Regions from separate parts of the Pseudoalteromonas sp. J2K-J979 genome, predicted to be linked through region 2. Evidence: predicted binding sites of a transcription regulator. Region 2 holds the regulator's gene; each other region holds the start of a gene.
What was found. Region 2 encodes sigma-54, which starts transcription at its own class of promoters, with help from an activator protein. Its sites were predicted from a motif close to GTTGGCACGNNNNTNGNNT; they were not measured.
Positions count from the first base shown of each region.

Region 1: the regulator sigma-54 is predicted to act here: its motif matches at 1,818-1,836, upstream of AC3KVK_RS03635 (PEP-CTERM sorting domain-containing protein).
Region 3: the regulator sigma-54 is predicted to act here: its motif matches at 1,872-1,890, upstream of AC3KVK_RS01205 (TorF family putative porin).
Region 4: the regulator sigma-54 is predicted to act here: its motif matches at 1,891-1,909, upstream of AC3KVK_RS19165 (DUF4097 family beta strand repeat-containing protein).

Region 1 is NZ_CM200281.1:753,441-758,172, reverse strand. It holds gene AC3KVK_RS03640 (response regulator) at 1-1,268, shown strand, start outside; gene AC3KVK_RS03635 (PEP-CTERM sorting domain-containing protein) at 1,884-2,492, shown strand; gene AC3KVK_RS03630 (OmpA family protein) at 3,083-3,421, opposite strand; partial or broken gene AC3KVK_RS03625 (CsgG/HfaB family protein) at 3,551-4,318, opposite strand; gene AC3KVK_RS03620 (curli assembly protein CsgF) at 4,318-4,732, opposite strand, start outside.
Region 2 is NZ_CM200281.1:416,650-421,381, forward strand. It holds gene mgtE (magnesium transporter) at 1-257, opposite strand, end outside; gene AC3KVK_RS01960 (HPr family phosphocarrier protein) at 385-657, opposite strand; gene rapZ (RNase adapter RapZ) at 659-1,504, opposite strand; gene ptsN (PTS IIA-like nitrogen regulatory protein PtsN) at 1,523-1,972, opposite strand; gene hpf (ribosome hibernation promoting factor) at 1,975-2,262, opposite strand; gene AC3KVK_RS01980 (RNA polymerase factor sigma-54) at 2,288-3,772, opposite strand; gene lptB (LPS export ABC transporter ATP-binding protein) at 3,834-4,559, opposite strand; gene lptA (lipopolysaccharide transport periplasmic protein LptA) at 4,556-4,732, opposite strand, start outside.
Region 3 is NZ_CM200281.1:255,441-260,172, forward strand. It holds gene purT (formate-dependent phosphoribosylglycinamide formyltransferase) at 1-157, shown strand, start outside; gene AC3KVK_RS01200 (aldo/keto reductase) at 154-1,053, shown strand; gene AC3KVK_RS01205 (TorF family putative porin) at 1,148-1,822, opposite strand; gene AC3KVK_RS01210 (hypothetical protein) at 2,041-3,213, opposite strand; gene AC3KVK_RS01215 (AsmA family protein) at 3,469-4,732, shown strand, end outside.
Region 4 is NZ_CM200282.1:598,780-603,511, reverse strand. It holds gene AC3KVK_RS19175 (outer membrane lipoprotein-sorting protein) at 1-644, shown strand, start outside; gene AC3KVK_RS19170 (hypothetical protein) at 601-1,845, shown strand; gene AC3KVK_RS19165 (DUF4097 family beta strand repeat-containing protein) at 1,995-2,984, shown strand; gene AC3KVK_RS19160 (hypothetical protein) at 3,191-3,838, shown strand; gene AC3KVK_RS19155 (MFS transporter) at 4,294-4,732, opposite strand, start outside.

The sequences.
Region 1 (4,732 bases), 340 kb from region 2:
CCGTTAGTCAGCCAAAGTTAAAAGCGCTGTTGGCACAATATAACGAGTCATGTCAGCGGCTTAAAATCATGTTTAATCAGTTGCGACACGCCAATGCAGAACAACAACTGGCTATTTTATCTCACGTGACTTTTATCGGCTTAAGCCCTAATCAAAACAATGAATTACAATTAATAAAAGCCGCTTATTATCTTAAGCTTAACCATATTAATGAAGCACTGGCTTGTGTGAAATCCATCACACAAGCCAGTCAGCAAGCCAGTGCGCAATTAGCTATTTACAGCTTGATCGGCGATGAGAAAAAACTCAAACTCACGCTACTAAAAATGCAGTCATTGAATGTACTCACAAAAAAACAAACCTTATTTTCAGTGAAGCATTTTTTTCAATATAACGAATTTTATCAAAGCCTTGTAGTATTGAATCAATTACCAGAATTTAATTTAAGTGCTCATGAAGCAGAGCTCAAAGCGGTGTGTATTTATGAAACTCAAGGGATTGAAAATGCACTTGAGTATTTAGAAAAAAAACTAAAAACGACCCTTGAGAATGAGCATTATCTAGGCTTAATTTTAATGAGTATGATCCAGCTCATCATGCTTGAGCAATGCCTCTCATCACAACATTCACGCCTAAAAACAGATAAAACGACTTACCAAATAAAAACACTCGTTAAAAATCTGATGACTTTAAATAACAATGAAATAAACCAAAGTTGTTTACCCTTTTTACGCTTTTATTTACAAGTACTCGAAGATATTCAAAATGACATTCCCATTGACGTGCATAAGCGAACTGCGCAGCTTAGTGTGCTTTGTAAACGTGTGCATCATTCATCAGAGCAGCTAATTTGCTTGGCCTGTGCCGTTGAATTAAAGCAGACCGACATAGCGCTGGAATTAGTCAGACAAAAGATACAATTACACGGCATGATGGATAGTAGCGCGCAAAGTTTAGCGTTTGACTATTTTGTTCACAAACTTTTTGATAGTGCGTGTCTAGACGAGCAGCATAAAGCCAGTTGTTTCAATACGTGGGCCATCGAGCGGCAAGACAAAGCACAGCGTTATCGCGCGCTGGAGTTTTTTGCGAAAGCGCATTTTTTAGCACCCACCCACCCCGTTTATTTACTGAACTTACTTAACACTATGCAAAGTTTAGACTTAAGCAAATTTTGGCGCTACCAGCAATCCCAATTACTAGTTGATGCCAAGGCGCTAAAAATGACTCATGCACAACAACAGCGCTTGACACAATTAGCCTCATAAGAGGCTATAGCCTATTTTGCGTGAGATCAAAATCTTACTAAGTCCTGATCCAACTCATTTTTAGAGATCAATATTTTACTAATTAAGAGGAATTTCATCCGCTCAAAGGCAAAAACTGCTGTTTTATTGAACACAAAAAGTAAAGATTGCGCCTTTTGGTTCTATTTATACACGGCTTATCCCGATCTCACTTAGTATAATTATGATCTTTCAAGACCGCACTTCGATCTAAGTTAGTTAAGATCTGATCCCTGTTGATATAAATCTGATCCGCGATCTGAATCCTTAATAAAAAAATGATCCAAAAAAGAGAAAGCTCTCGCTTTTGCTTTAGCGACCCATTTAACGGGCTTGACTAAAAAACTCCCATACAACAACTAGGTAAACCTTAGTTCTAAAATAATTAAAGTTGATAGGAGAATACAACGTGAAACACCCCAACTTAAAACAACCAACAAGGCAAAGCATACATGTCGAAATATTTTACATAAATATTATGGAGACACAACAAAAACAAAGTAACCTATTGTTTTTTAACAATTAAAAAATATTGGCTCGACTTATGCTTAGGGAAGGTTCAACACTTGTAATATTCAACAGGAAAGTTATAAAATCATGAAAATAAAAAACTTTTTATCATTAGCAACCTTACTTTTTGTCTCTGTAACTCAAGCTGCTCCAATTACAGATGTAAAAAATCACAGTAACAACTCAAACTCAGAGTTTTTCGTTGATACTGATGCAAATAAAAATGAAAGCCCTTATTATAGAGGATCATCTCAAAGTTGGTCTTGGCAACACAACTCAGTATCAGGCACATTTACATCAGCGGTGTTAAACATTTCAGCTTTTGATGTTGATACCCCTTATGAGAATGATTTAATTTCGATTTGGACTGGCTCTAATTGGTTTAGCCTTGGTGAATTAAAAGGTAACAATCAAACTTGGAGTTTTACAGAATTTGATTTAACTTCAATGTTAAGCTCTACCACTTGGTTAGCAAATGAATTAAATGCTGGCTTACAAGTTAAAATTAAAATTGAACCGAGTTGGTTAGTGACACTAGCAAAATCGACTTTAAGCCTTGATGGTGGAAACCAAGTTTGTGTCCCGCAGCCAGGCCAACCTTGTCAAGTTACAGTTCCAGAGCCTGTGTCTTTGGCATTACTAGGCTTAGGCTTAGCTGGATTTGGTTTTTCTCGTCGTAAGAACAAAAATATCTAAATCTGATTGAAATTTTTCTAAAAAAGAAAGCTATTATATTTCAGTTAGATGGTAATTTTTTATTAAAAAGGCTGAGTCGATTATCGATACAGCCTTTTTTATTGGTTTTAAAACATCAACACGGTAATAACGACGAGCTATACTTATATGGGGCGTTTCATCCACATTGTTTTAGAAAGCTAAGAAATATATTGTAAAATCAAAGAAGCCCTATCAGATAAACAATCCTACTAAATAAGCTTTTGATTCCAATCTTTGTTTCCGCATTCAAATAATGTTTGTATCTTAAGAAGAATTAGCTTAATCGGCAATGATCAGCCTAAAGCATCGAGTTCGAAGAAACTTTAAGGCTTAGAAACAAAATTCGATACTCTGTTATGATCAAACTTGATCTTCTTATGCGCAACCTTAACAGTCATATTGCCTTAATAACAGATCTCAATACTAGTCAGTAACGTTGTCTCACGGTGTAATTATCAGCGTTTGCAACATTGGATCAAAAGTATTATTAGCTCATCTTGTAGTCTTTTTAGCTCTCAAATTAAATAAGTCCTTTTAATTCTAAATAGCTTTTTCAATGTTGAGGCTAATTAGAGACTCTGTTTATTTGGGAAGTCATTCACTTTTATAATTACACGACGATCAAAGAATAACCCTTCTGGATCATCCAGTTGAAATTGTGCGTTTTCCTCACCTAATCCAGCAATTGCAATACGGCTCTTTGCTATACCGTTTTGCACGAAATAACGTGCAATGTTTTGCGAGCGAGCGAGTGAAAGCTGGCTATTGTCGTCATTTTGACCACGTTGATCGGCATAGCCATACAGTTGCACGCTTAACCGCAGGTCATTACTGAGCAGCTGAGTAATACTATTAAGCTGATCCACATAAAGCGATTCCACTTGAGCTGTGCCGGTTCTAAATTGCACCGCAAAACTTAATTCGCTGACACTTTGCTGAGCAAGCGTTGCCAGTTGCTGTGCTTTTTGAGCTTGTTGCTGCTTAAATGCAGCTGCTTGTTTAGCTCGAGCCTGCTCGAGGGCTATTCTTTTTTGTTCTTTTGTTGTCCAGATACCTTTATCGATTCCTTTAATAACAAGACTCGATAACGCTTTTTCTATCGCCTGTTTCACACAAATATGCATGGGTTCATTTTCGCTATACCCCGCTTCAGCTTCTGCTAAACGCTTGTAACTCACATAACGGAAAAAACCTGCTCGGATCTCTTGGCTGAGCACTTTTTTCGTGGTCGCTACCGACAGCAAAATTTGCCCTGTACGCACATCGACTGCACGTAAATAAATTGAAATAACATCCTCGCGGTATAGCTCTGATGCACCAATACCAAAATACTCCATGCCGAGGCCACCGGTTTTAACATTCGAGTCATAGCTAATAATCCCGCCTTCTAGAATGACTTTTGCGGTCATTAAGGGCGGCAATTGCGTGGTCTCTTCTTCTTTATCTTTGAGTGACGCACGCACTATTTTTCGTTCAGTCAGAATGTTTTGCAGCCCTTCACGTTCAACTGGTGTAAACCAATCAGACTCATGCAACGCTTGCACTAAAATGGAGTTTGCTCCTTGAGTGACCGCAGTTGAAAAAGAACTGACGTTAGCTTGTGGTTTATATTGCCCGGTCTGATCGCGAAATGAATACACAGAAACCGCGACACTTCCTGCCGGAGCGGGTAAGTTTTTCAACTCGTTAAACGTATCAGTTTTTTCAAGCGCTTGCGCTATTTCAAGATCAGGGGGTAAGGTTTTTTTAACCACTGAGCAACCCGATACAATCAGCACGAAGACTAATAAAATACTGTGTTTCATCATCCGCCAAACCTCGGTACTTCAACCACGACCACTTCGCCGGTCACAGTATTGGTTATTTGTACGGTAATCGAATCCACGCCACTGGTCAGCACCTGAATTTCATAATCACCACTCATAAAAATTGAATCTTGATTAAAAATGCTGTCATCGACTCCCTCACCGAAAGCGAGATCCGTTATTTCTCGCACCATGCGATTAATGTAAGCTCGCTCCAAAGAGTCTTGAAATTTTTCTGCATACGTTTTTTCATTGATGGGGGCTTTGTGCTTATTTTGTGACTGGGCCTTATTGAGCAACATTGACCCATTTAAAGGACTTCCACCAAAACTAGGATTAATCGGGGTGTAAACTAATTCACTGGCATAGGCATGAGATAACCAAATCGATATCACTGCACTGATTATTATTGTT
Region 2 (4,732 bases):
GGATCCATCTGGGCGATAATACCATTTCGCACATCTTCAGAGAGCTCTTCGAGGATGTCGCCTTGGAGATCGGAGTCGACTAGTTGCCACAGGACTGTTCGGCCTTTATGAGGGGAGGATTCAAGTAATAGGGCAATATCACAAGGTGCCATGTGGGCCAGCATACGCCTGACATGAACAAACATACCGCTATTAAGTGCTCGGGTTATTTCGTGCAATCTTAGCTGGGTGTTGTCTTGTTCAATAGCTTCTGGCATGGCTGCTCTTTATTGTAATAGTGTTGGTGGTAGTCAAACAGATTGATGCTGTGTTGTTTATCGATTAATAGGTTAAAGCAAGTGATTGATTTTGGATAAGTATAGCGTATTAGTTTTCAATTTTCAGTTAGTCTTGCTCGTTAAATTTATCAGCAATTAATGCGCCGATAGCAATTAAAGCTAGCTCAGCATCAGGTCCATCACAAGTGACTTTAACTTCTTTTCCTTGGCTGCTTTCGAGCAACATTAATGCAAGTACGCTGTCCGCTTCGGCGGTTTTAGTATCTTGCTGTAAGGTGATATTAGCGTCAAAGCTCAGTGCCAGTTGAGCTAATGCTGTGGCTGCTCTGGCATGTAAACCTAACTTATTTTGAATCAAAAATGTATCTTCGCAGCGCATCTTATTTCTCTTGCTCACGGTGATGGACTTTTACATTCTTATGGCTGCGACAAAAGCTGTCGGCTAGAGTTTGAGCTAGATAGACTGAACGATGTTGGCCACCTGTGCAACCAATTGCAATGGTCAGATAGCTGCGATTATTACGCTCTAGATGAGGCAACCAAGTTTGTAAAAAGGTTTGGATTTGCCATGTGAATTTTTGCACTATGCTGTGGCTGGCCAAATAGTCTTTAACGGGTTGATCTAAACCATTTAATGGCTTTAACTCTGGCTCCCAGTGTGGGTTTGGCAAAAACCGTGCATCAAACACATAATCTGCATTTTTAGGAATGCCATGTTTAAAGCCAAATGACTCAAACGTGATAATAAGTTGATTGTCTTTTTTGCCTAAAACACGCTCGCGAATGGACTCAGCGAGTTGATGTACGCTTAAATCAGAGGTGTCAATAATGATGTCGGCACGGCTGGCGACAACATCAAGTAGCATTTTCTCTTGTTTGATGGCTGAATCAAGTGGTTGAGCATTGATTGAAAGTGGATGCAGGCGTCTTGTTTCTGAAAAACGTCGGATTAATGTCTGATCGTCACTATCTAGATAAAATAATGATGGTTTGGCAAACTCAGGTAAATATTCGAGAATTTCATTGAACTCTTGTTGCTCTTTGGGCAGGTTACGTACATCAATGCTTACGGCTATTTTATCGTAACTATCTGACACGCTGCGTACTAAAGAGGGCAGTAAATTGACGGGAATATTATCGACAGCATAGTAGCCAAGATCTTCTAAAACTCTTAATGCTACGGATTTTCCCGATCCTGAGCGGCCACTAATAATAATAAGTTGCACGGTACATCTCCTTGATGATTACGCAGCATCGATAATGGCGTAGAGCTCTTCATCGCACGTCGCATTACGTAATTGTTTGCAAAATAGCTTGTCCTTTAGTTTATCAGCAATTGCTGCAAGCGTCTGTAGGTGAGCTTGACATTCATCTTCAGGTACGAGCAGTGCTACAAAAATATCGACAGGTTTATTATCAATCGCATCAAACTCGATAGCTTCTTGATTGACGATTAAAATAGCGAGGCTTTTATCTAATCCTGCGAGTCGACCATGGGGTATTGCGATACCACGCCCTATTCCTGTGCTTCCAAGTTTTTCACGATTTAGAAGTGCGCCAAGAATCTCTTGTTCAGAAAGGTCAGGTCGTTGCTGGTGAGCAAGAGTACTGATGTGCTCTAAAATTCGCTTTTTGCTATGAAAAAGGACTGCAGCTTTGGTGCAGTCCTTTGAAATAAAAGAATTTAGTTTCATGATTAATGGCGTGAAAGTTTCTCTTTGTGTTTAATTACTTGGCGATCTAGTTTATCAATCAAGCCATCGATTGCCGCATACATATCTTGATGCTCTGATGTTGCAAATAATTCACCACCGGTGACATGGAGTGTGGCCTCTGCTTTTTGGACTAGCTTTTCGATATCCAAAATAACGTGCACGTTATTGATATGATCAAAGTGCCTTTCGAGCTTAGCAAATTTGTTAGTGACATAGTCTCTTAATGGCTCGGTGATTTCTACGTGACGACCAGTTAAATTAAGTTGCATAAGCATTTTCCTTCTATTTTACGTCTCAGATCAAACGTTTTCTCTGATTTGACGGGGGGATAGAGAGAGATTCACGATATTTTGCTATCGTGCGTCTCGCCACTTGTATTCCTTGCTCTGCCAATATATCTGCAATTTTACTATCACTCAAAGGTTTAGCCTGATTTTCTGCAGCGATTAGCTTTTTAATTAATGCTCGAATAGCTGTTGATGAGCATTCACCGCCATTTTCTGTACTGACATGGCTTGAAAAGAAAAATTTCAATTCATATATGCCCCGTGGGGTATGCATAAATTTCTGAGTCGTCACACGTGAGATGGTTGACTCATGCATCTCGACCATTTCAGCAACATCATTGAGTACCATAGGTTTCATTGCTTCATCCCCATGCTCAAAAAAGGCTTGTTGTTGCTGAACGATGCAATTAGATACTTTTAAAAGCGTGTCATTTCGGCTTTCTAAACTCTTAATAAACCATTTTGCTTCTTGTAAATGTGAGCGAATAAATTGACTATCTTCGCTGGATTTTACTGAGCGGCTCATAGCGGCATACTGATCATTAACTCTAATCTTAGGCATGCTTTCCGAATTCAGCTCAACTACCCAGCGGCCTTTTATTTTTTTTACTGATACATCAGGTATAACATACTCAGGCTGTTCTGTATTGATGCTGTCAGCGGGTTTAGGATTCAGGCTATGGATGAGTGCCATGACTTCTTTTAGCTCGTTTTCCTTAAGTTTGGTTTTCTTCATTAAGGTTCGATAGTCACGAGAAGCTAAAAGTTCAATATGTTCTTTTACAATGTCTTTTGTTTGTGCCAACCAAGGTGTATTTTTATCAAATTGATTAAGTTGGATCAGTAGGCATTCAGGAAAGTCCCGCGCAGCGATGCCGATAGGATCAAAGACTTGAATACGCTTTAATACTGCCTCGACTTCATCTAGCTCAACCGCTAAACCATCACTGCCTTCGCCAATACTGTCACAAATGTCTTCGGTTGATAAGGTTAAGTAACCTTGTTCATTGATGGCTTCGACAATAGCCGTGGCGATGGCTTCATCTGTGGGGCTAAATGGTGTCAATCGCAGCTGCCACATTAGATAATCTTGTAATGACTCAGAGGTGCTACCCTGATAAAGGGTGTCATTATCGGGTGCTGGGCCTGAGGACGAAGTCGATGGTCCTGCGCTGACATATTCATCCCAGCCAACATCCATAGGAAGTTCGTCAGTGAGGGAATCTTTATTGAGTGCATCTGATGACTCTATTTCAACTTCAGCGGTATGCTCGTGATCGTCAGTGGATTCTTTTTGGGAGTCGTTGGCATCGTTGTTATTATCATTGCCATATTCTGCTTCTTCAACTTCAAGCAGCGGGTTGCTATCAAGTGCCTCTTGAATTTCTTGTTGTAAATCTAAAGTACTCAGTTGCAGCAAGCGAATTGCCTGCTGTAACTGTGGGGTCATTGTAAGTTGTTGCCCAAGACGAAGTTGTAATGATTGCCTCATTTACGTCTAACAATCCTTTTGGTTATTAAAATAAATGGCACTTAGTTATGAAGTTAATTAACTATAGCTTGAATTGTTCACCTAGGTAAACATCACGTACTTTTTGATCTTCAAGTACCTCTTTAGGTGTGCCTGTTGCGATTAGTTCGCCATGTGAAACTATGTAAGCAGTTTCACAAACATCTAAAGTTTCCCTTACGTTATGGTCAGTTATCAACACACCAATGCCACGGTTTTTTAAGTGGCGAATTATTTTTTTTATATCTATCACTGATATTGGATCAACACCAGCAAAAGGCTCATCAAGCAAGATAAATTTAGGGTTTGCGGCTAACGCACGAGCAATTTCTACACGACGGCGTTCACCACCCGATAAAGCCATGCCTTGGCTATCTCGAATATGACAGATATTAAATTCTTCTAGTAGATTATCGAGTTGCTCTTCTCGCTGCGCTTTTTTGAGTTCTTTGCGTGTTTCTAGAATAGCCATAATGTTTTGATAAACAGTTAACTTTCTGAAAATAGAGGACTCTTGTGGCAAATAACCTATGCCCATTCTGGCTCGGCTATGCATGGGAAGTAAAGTGATATCTTCCTCATCAATGGTAATCAAGCCTTTATCACTAGGGACCAAACCAACGATCATATAAAATGTGGTGGTTTTTCCTGCTCCATTAGGGCCAAGTAATCCAACAATGCTGCCAGCTTTTACGCTCAGTCCTACGTTTTTGACCACTTGGCGGCCATTATAACTTTTGGCAAGTTGTTTGGCGTTGAGTGTGGTCATTTTTTGTCCTTTTCAGATGGCGTTAAAATGGTTCGCACGCGCTGTGTGGAGTTTTCGTCTTTAATCGCACTGATTAGCTGTTGCTTAATATCGTAGGTGATTTTCTCGGCACTCATTTTTTGGCCACTTTGAGTGATGGTGGCTTTACCTGAAATTAACAGGATTTCAGTTGC
Region 3 (4,732 bases), 160 kb from region 2:
AGCACTGAGTTTACCCAATACCGATTTACGTTTATTTGCTAAACCAGAGGTTAAGGGCACGCGCAGAATGGGAGTTGGCTTAGCGCGAGCGCAGACTGTTGAAGCCGCGATAGAAGCTGCTAAATTTGTTTCTAGTTGCGTTGAGGTGACATTATGAGCGAATTAAAGTCAGTGAAGACAGTCGATGATTTAGTCTTGGGTTTCTGGCGTTTATTAGCATGGCAATTTACCCCAGAGCAGTGTTTATCGTTTTTACAACAAAGTATTGAACAAGGAGTTACCTGGACAGATCATGCTGATATCTATGGTGGCCATCAGTGTGAGGCGTTGTTCGGAGAGGCATTGAAACTTGCACCGAGCGTGCGTGAACAGATTAAAATTATCACTAAATGCGGTATTCGACCAGCTTCAGCCGAGCAAGCAAGGCAAGGATTTGTAAACCATTATGATTCTTCAGCTGCGCATATTATCCAATCAGCACAGCGGTCATTGCGTCATTTTAATACTGACCGTTTAGATGTGCTATTGATTCATCGCCCTGATTATTTGATGCAGGCAGATGAAGTAGCCGAAGCCTTCTATCAATTGAAAAAAAGTGGTGCTGTGCTGCAATTCGGCGTTTCAAACTTCACCTCTTCACAGGTCGAATTACTGCAATCGCGGTTGGACTTTACGCTATTTGCTAATCAAGTTGAATTTTCACCCTACCAGATGAGTGCTTTGGATGATGGCACGCTCGATCAGTGTCAACGTATAGGTATAAAGCCTATGTGTTGGTCTCCTTTAGCGGGTGGGCGTTTGTTCTCTGAACAATCAGAAAAAGCAATTCGCTTGCGGGCAACGTTAACACAAGTGGCCACTGAAATTGGCGCCACGGGGCTCGATCAGGTTGTATATACATGGTTGTTAACTCATCCAAGTCGACCATCAGTGGTGCTTGGCACCGGAAATATAGACCGAGTTTCATCTGCAATTACAGGGTTGAGGTTGAAATTGTCACGCGAGCAATGGTATCGAATTTGGCAGGCTTCTACCGGGCACAGTGTGCCTTAGACGCTTTACTTTTTCTTAGCATAAAGTGTGTTTGGCTGTTCACTAGCTGTTTTTAGTGAGGAAGCGCGCTAACAGAGTGAGCGCGCATTATAGCCTAAAGGGTGAAATCGATGCTGTAGCCGACAAAAACTTTGGTATCGTCGTCGACTAAGTCTGTTTGCAAGATGCCTAAACTAAAACCGTCTTTTGAAATACTGACACCATAATCCATATAACTGTCTTCTCCATACCATTCTTCGACAGTATCACCACTTGATTGACCTAGATGAAAAGCGAGCTCTGTGCCATTGAGTATTTCAAACGTGGCATTGAGTTCGAGGTAGAGCATGTCCTCTTCTGAGCTCGCATCATTTTGTGCGTGAGTCAGGTAACTCACTTTGCCTTCTAGCCATTGCCAACCGATCGCGCCGTAAAGTTCGCCAAAATCAATCGAGCCTGCTGCATCGGGGTAAGCGTAGTAAACATAGCCGACGTCGTAACTTAACTCCCCGATAGATTGACTAAAGCCAGCATAAAAATCCATTTCATAGCTTGCACTAGCATCTGGGCCAAAATCGATATTTGAAACCCAGCTACCGGCATAAAAACCGCTTTCATTACTGTAATCTATCCCTCCAGATACAGCGGCTTGATCCGCTGTTTGGGTGATACCACGCCAAAAGTAGTTTGATTGAGCTGAAAGGTTAGCTGTGACTTCAGCGTAGCTAGCTGTAGAAGTAAGAGAGAGGCAAGATAATGCAATGGCTGTTGTGAGATGTTTAATTTGCATAGTTTTTCCTTTAATTATTAAGTAGCGCAAAATTTATTTATCTTTGGGGTAGCAAAAGGTGAGCCAACGGTTTTTTTGTTTTCCTGATACTATTTAATATATATAAATCAAATGATTATGTTTGTTTGTAAAGTTATTAGTAATAAAAAACGCACCATCAAGGTGCGTTTTTTAAATTGCTTGCACATTTATTATGCAATTTGCTGTCATTTATTTAGTTAGCCGAAGATCGTACGCATCAAAGCGATAGTTTCGTTAACACTTCGGCCTTTGACGACTTCCGAGACAATGGAGTCGCGCATGTTTTTGATGTGTTCAGGAATGTCATCTGGACTTAAGGCGCGGTCAACTAATACTTCAGCAGAGTCTTTACCGCGCTTTTGTCCTTTATTTAAATTCCCTGCTGATGAAACTCTCTTTGGTTTATTAAGTAACTTTAAATAATTTGAGCTTTCAGCCTGCTGTTGGTCGCTGTAGAAAAATAAGCTTGGTAGTAAGGCTCGAATGTGCCACAACGTCTGTTCTTGTTCGTCATCAGGTAAACTGCTTTGGAACCAAGGCATAGTGTGTATGCTCATTAACACGTCATCCCAATAGCGTTGAAAATCGCGATTATTGAGTTTAACCACACCGACTGCTTGGCTTAATAATTCAAGTTTCGCCTGGCTGAGTGTAATGAAAAAATCCGGGCGACGCATCGCGAGTAAGCGTGTTGCTGGTGCAAGCGTTGCTTTATCATCATCTAACCCAACAAACGCAGCTAAATATTCACTGATAAATGCTGCGTATTGCTCATAACTGATATCCCCCTCGAGCGGAATGTGACTAAGCGCGCTATCAAGTTTATGAGGGCATTCAGTTAGAGCTAAATGAAAAGCTTTGGCAGCTTTGGTTGAGCAGAACCATTCGACATCAAATTGATATACAGATGGATCGTGATTGGCGGTGTGCTTACCTGCGTAAGCGAGCTTATCTTCTTCAATCATTTTTTCGAGTGGTTGCTCTTTGATTGAGCTAAGGTAGCTTATTAATGCAAGCTGCTCGTTTAATCCTAATTGCTCCGCTTTGTTGTTAATGAACGTAGCTAGCACTGGCCAAGGGGCAATGCGTAGCATTTTTAGTTGCTGTAAAGTCAGCGTTTGTTGTAATTGCTGCGCCATTTTTTTAACGATAGGGAGTTGCTTATCTTCTAAGAGGGCAAAATTAATTCTGTTTTGACACACATCGAGTAACTCTTCACACCAACCTGCAAAATCCTTAGGGTGATTCTCTACTTTGACTGCCATCAAATTTAAGCTGATCTCTGGTACGAGTTTTAGGATGTTTTGGTACAAAAGGTTATCAGCGTCAGATAGATTCATTTGTGATGGGGAGATAAGCAGTTTTTTCATTAAGTAAATTCAACTCGACTAAGATTAATAGGAAGCCCACAGAAAGCGGGTCGTGCATAATACCTAGTTCTATTTTTGATTCAATCTTGACACATAAAATAGTCAAATTTATTTCAAATTTGAATCCTGAATATTTGTTACACTATTGGATGGTTATTTATATAAATAATCAATAAAATTAATAGGCTAATGCGCAGCTTTTATTGAGAAACAAATATTGGTACGCTGTGTGTTAAATCGTAAAAAGGGAATGAAATGAAAACGTTATTAAAAATTTTTGCGGGAGTCGTGGTTGCGCTAGTGATATTAATTGCCGCGATCCCTTTTTTACTTCCTGTTGATTATATTTTCGAAAAAGTATCAACGTCAGTGGAGCAAACAACAGGTCGAACACTTGTGATTAAAGGTGATAAGTCCTTGTCTGTTTTTCCTTCCTTAAAATTAGAACTCAATGATGTTCGCCTAGCCAATCTAAAATCAAGTAGTAAACCAGATATGGTAACGATGAAGCAGTTGGCAATCCACATTCCTTACTTATCAGTGTTGTCTGGTGAGGTTGAGTTAGAAAAGTTTGTCATTCAACAACCGCGGATATTGTTAGAAAAAATGGCAGATGGGCAGGTCAATTGGCAACTTGTTCAACCCACTTCAAGCCCTACTCCAAGTGAAACCAAGGCTGGACAATCAGCATCTGCTTTACCTGAGGGGTTTGATATTATGCTCGGTGAAGTAGCGATATATGAAGGTGAAGTCAGTTATGTTGATCATCAAGCCGGCACACAAACTCAATTAACAGCTGTCAATATCAGTATCGTATTACCTTCTCTGTTTGAAGATCTTAAAATTAAAGGTCAAGTCACTTACATGAATGAAGCTTTCGAGCTTGATACTCAATTGAGTACACCAGCGAAAGTCATTAAAGGAGCTGATTTTTCGATAAAAAGTGAAATGGATTCATCTTTATTAAGTGCTAATTTTGATGGTGATATCTCAAAAGCGGGCAAAGAGTTTAAAGGCAGTATGTATGTCAAAGGCAGTTCGGTTAAAAGTATTTTAAATTGGCAAAATATCGCACTTGAAGCAAAAGAGAATGCCTTCAATCAATTTGAGTTAGATGCTCAAATTCATGCTCACACAGATACGCTGACTTTATCGAGTTTCAAAATGGCGCTTGATGAATTAGTAATGAAGGGGAGCGCATCGGTAGTTACCGCAGCTGTACCATCAATTAGTGCCAATATTGACTTGGGGATGCTTGATTTAAATCCCTACCTACCAGTAGAACAGGCTCAGAAAGACGCTAATGAAAAACAATCAGGGGCTGCTCAACCGATCGTCTGGGATGACACTGCACTCGACCTGTCAGGGCTAAAAGCAATTAATGCCGACATTAAGGTCAAATCGACAGGTTTGATTTTTAGAAAGATCACGCTTGGTACAAGTGCGTTCGCAGTGAAAATGAATAAAGGGATCGCGAAGTTAGCTATGACTGAGTTTAATGCATACTCAGGTAAAGGAG
Region 4 (4,732 bases), on a different replicon from region 2:
CCTTGCAAATGATATTGCAAAACGCACAAGGGGATGAAAGTACTCGCCAACTGCGAATTAAAAGCCTAGAAGTACAAAATGATGGTGATAAAGGATTGACTATTTTTGACCAACCTTTAGATGTTAAAGGGACCGCTTTTTTAAACCATAGTCACGTTGATGGTGCCGATGATCAGTGGTTGTTCTTACCTGCACTGAAGCGAGTGAAGCGAATTGCTTCACAAAACAAATCAGGGCCGTTTATGGGCAGTGAGTTTGCGTACGAAGACTTGAGTTCATTTGAATTGAAGAAGTACCGTTTTCGTTTTCTCAATGAAGCGGTATTTGAAACGCAGCCAACGTATGTGATTGAGCAGATCCCGACTGATAAATATTCAGGTTATAGCAAGCAAATTGTATGGCTAGATAAGGCCGAGTATCGCCCGTTCAAAGTGCAATATTATGACCGTAAAAATAGCCTGTTAAAAACACTGACCTTGTCGAACTATCAGCAATACAAGGGACAGTATTGGCGGGCACACTCGATGACCATGAAAAACCACTTAACGCAAAAAAGTACCCGTTTACTCACACAAGAACTGCGTTTTGGCATTGATTTAAATGAGCATGACTTTAATCAAGCCAGCTTACGACGTGCGAGGTAAGGGTGTTGTGTTTATGTGCAGGTTAGGGATTGCAGTACTGATTTCTTGTTTGCTAATCATCCCAGTCCATGGTCATGATCTGTACCATGAACTGGGGATGCAGCAACGGCAATTTATCCATGAAGCGAGTAATACGTTACACACTGAGAGTTACAGCGCAGTGAGTGTGAACAGCTTTTATAGTCACAGTCGCGATAACCACCAGTGGGTAGGTGAGCTGTGGTGGCGTGCTGATCAACGTGACAGCCAACGCAATCATTTAGATTTACGCGAATTATATTGGCTCAATTTTGCTGATCAATATGAATGGCAAGTAGGCATCGCCCGTGTATTTTGGGGAGTGACTGAGTCGGCACACCTAGTGGATGTGATTAATCAGACTGATTACCTAGAAGGTCTTGATGGGGAAGATAAGCTTGGTCAAGCCATGATTCATTTTACCCAATGGGTCGAAAATGGTCAGGTTGAAGTGTTTGCATTACCATATTTCAATGAGCGAGAGTTTTATGGTGAGCATCATCGTTTTGCGTTGCCATTTGAGGTTAATAGTCCAGCAATTTATCAGTCGAGTGCAAAACAGCAGCACCTGGATATGGCACTGCGCTTGTCACAAAGTTGGCAAGCGCTCGATTGGACTATTTCTGGGTTTCGAGGGACCAACCGAGATACACAATTTTTAGCTACAGACAATGGTATGACTCCCTATTATGGCCAAATGGAACAATTGGGGGCGACGGCCCAATACCTGATGGGCGCCTGGATTTTAAAAGGGGAGTTTTTGCTACGCAGAACACTTAGTGATCCCAAAAATGCGATTAAACGCTCGAAGAACCACGCTTATATTACTGGGTTTGAATATAGCCAGATTGGCCTTTTTGGGAGTCGTTTTGATTTAGGTTATTTGTTGGAATATCAATATGACAGCCGACATCGCTCCGAGGTATTGGGGCAAAATGATCTTTTTGCAGGATTGCGTTTAGCGTTAAACGATCCAGATAGTTCTGAGATTGTGTTTGGCGTATTGCATGATTTATCGGATCAGAGTCAGAGCTTACGTTTGGAAGGTACAATGCGACTAGGCGAACAAACCAAATTAGAAGTGGCAGCCTATAACTTTAAATCGAAAGGTGATAATTACTTGAACCAGCTAGAAAACCAAGATGTGATTGAACTCAATTTATTTTGGTATTTTAGCCATTAAGGGAGTTCCAGAGTGAGCGCATTTATTTTATGAATGCGCTTTTTACATGCCACAGCGATGGCATTCATCTAGCGTTACAATTTTTGCCTGTTCATCCTTAAATAATCGCTAGATAATTGGTTAATCGCCATCTAATAAGAGCAAGAAACATGCAACCATTCTCATCATTCAGTAAAACCGTCTTAGCCAGTAGCCTTTTTTTGTTTGGCGGCTGTGTTGTACATATCTCACCGAGTAATGCCAGTGTTGAACGTGAGCAGCAATTAAGTTTAGCTGCGCAGTCAATTAATCAACTTGTCATTGAAGCTGGGGCGGGTGAGCTGACAATCGTTGGCGAAGAACGTGACACTATTTTGCTGGATGCCACCATAGTTACGGTCAATAAAGAGGATCCATTTACGTTAACTTTGAATGCGAACAATGATAAAGCGGTGTTAGTTGCAAAAAATGATGCGTCAATAGGTATGCAGTTTTATAACGGTGACTCTCCGCATATTGACGTTAAATTACGGATACCAGCGCGTTTATTGCTGATGATTGAAGATGGTTCGGGAAACATTGTGATTAATAATATGAGCAATGAGATTGTCGTCAAAGATGAGTCGGGCAACATTGATATCAATGGCGGCTTAAGTCTAAAGATTGAAGATCGATCGGGAGAAATTCAGGCCGACAATATTCAAGGCGATATTTTGATTGAGGATGGGTCTGGTAACATCGAACTTAACCATGTTGCGGGAGCACTGAGCATTGATGACGAATCAGGCGATATCCGCTTGACACACATTAAAGGGGATTCGGTCATTAATGATGGCTCGGGAAATATATCGTTACGCGATGTGTCTGGATCGGCTGTGATTGATGATGGTTCGGGAGATCTCAGTATATCGCGGGTTCAGGGTAAAGTAAGCATCGAAGATGGTTCTGGAAATATTGATGTTGAGCATGTTGCAAAAGCTGTGGTGATTAACGATCAATCAGGCAATATCAATGTTAACCATATTGATGCGGCTGTGACCATAAAAGATGGTTCTGGCAATATTCGTGTTAATGATACCAAAGGTTTAACAATTATCGAATCAGGCAGCGGCGGGGTTAGTATCGATAATATTAATGGGCCGGTTAAATTAGATAATTAAGACAAGGGTTTCGTTCGGTATTTAGGCGGTTCCATTAATCATTAATGAGGCCGCATTGAAGCTACGCCCTTCGATTAATGTCATTTTATTCTCTAACAGGCTCAGAACGGAGGTTAATTTAATAACCCACAGTGAGCCTAGCACTAAAAAATTGGCTTGTTATATGCAGAACTTTTGACTCATTTAAAACGTGTAAAGGGATGTGTATGTTTAATTTAATTATGAGCGGTGAAAACTCTGCTTTAGAGCCACAAAAATCAGCTAAAAAATTACCAGAAGTCAATCATCAAGGAGCATTAACGCCTTTTAATGCTGCCCTGAGACAAGCGACGGTTTTTTCGAAACAAGTAGACGCGCCCACTGATATTTCAGCTCAAGCAAAACAGTCGTATCAGGTCATTAAAACCACAGTTGAACCATCTCAGCTCCAAGAGGCCGCTCAGGGCTCAGAATTTCAGACGATGGCTAAAACACTAGATGCAATAGTCAGCGAACCCATAGATATAAAGATGACGGCTCAAGAAATGAAACGTTCAATTATATTTGCGCGTTTAGGGATTGATTATGAAAAGGTCAAAGAACTCGAAGAGAAAATAGATATGCTGAGTCTTGCCAAGCAAGATGTTGAACATTCTGCAACGCTCAGCTCAGCGGAAAAAAATACTTTGCTGACCCGCATTTCACAAGAAAAACAAGACTTAGAAGAGCAAAAAGAATCCTTACTCAAAGGACATAATGCCGAAGGTGTCGATGCACTTGAACACGTTTTGTATGGTAAAGAAGTGCAAAGTGATGCTTTATTAACAAACCTTCAAATTGCCAGTGAGTTTCAGCTAAAAGTCACCCTAGACTAGCGTTTTTAAGTTTCTGCTTGAATTCAAACGGTTACTCAGCCTGAGTGAGCGTATGGGTTTTATGCGGACGATAGCGATAATGTGGCAGTGATATTACATATTAGCGCAATAGCAGTGCAAGGGAGTCTAAAATTGTGAATTGATTTTAGCATGTTATGTGGCACTAAATTGTAGTAGCTCATATCTGATTTACAGTTTAGATGAATAGGTTTAGACTGTCATCTGACAGGCAGGTGTGAGCGAAAAGCGGTTAGTAATAAATTATAATGTATGAAGTCAAGATTTGACCCCGTTGGTTTCCGACCCCGTTGGTTTCCAGACCCCGTTGGTTTCCATTGGTTTCAGCTGCCTGCTTGACCGGAACTTTCTAATGGGTGACCCCATTGCTCCATATTTAAGCCGGTGTTGAAGAGTCAACAACGGCTTAATCTTTTATTGGTGCGCCGAGATTAGCTTTATTGTCGCCGTTTGAGTAGTAGGTAGCACATACCTGAAAGCAGCAATACAATAGCGCCGCTGCTGCAAGCAACGTAAACTGCTGCTAGCTCACCGAAGTGTTCAACTACTTTTCCGGCACTACCAGCGCCGATCGCAACTCCAATATTGAGACCTGCTAATAGCCAAGTCATTCCTTCTGTCAGTCGTTCGCTGTCCACCACTTTTTCAATGATCGACATGGCGATGATCATGGTCGGCGCGAAGAATGCACCAGCAACAAAGACTGCGATGGCAAGCGTTAAGGTAGAGCCAGAAAAAAGCAACAGGGTAGATAAACCGGTACCTAGGCCGCCAATTAATAGTAAAAAAGGTAATAGTCGGTAGTTTACTTTTATTACACCGAAGAAAAAACCGGCAATGCAAGAGCCTAAGGCGTAGGCCGAAAGAATGATACTT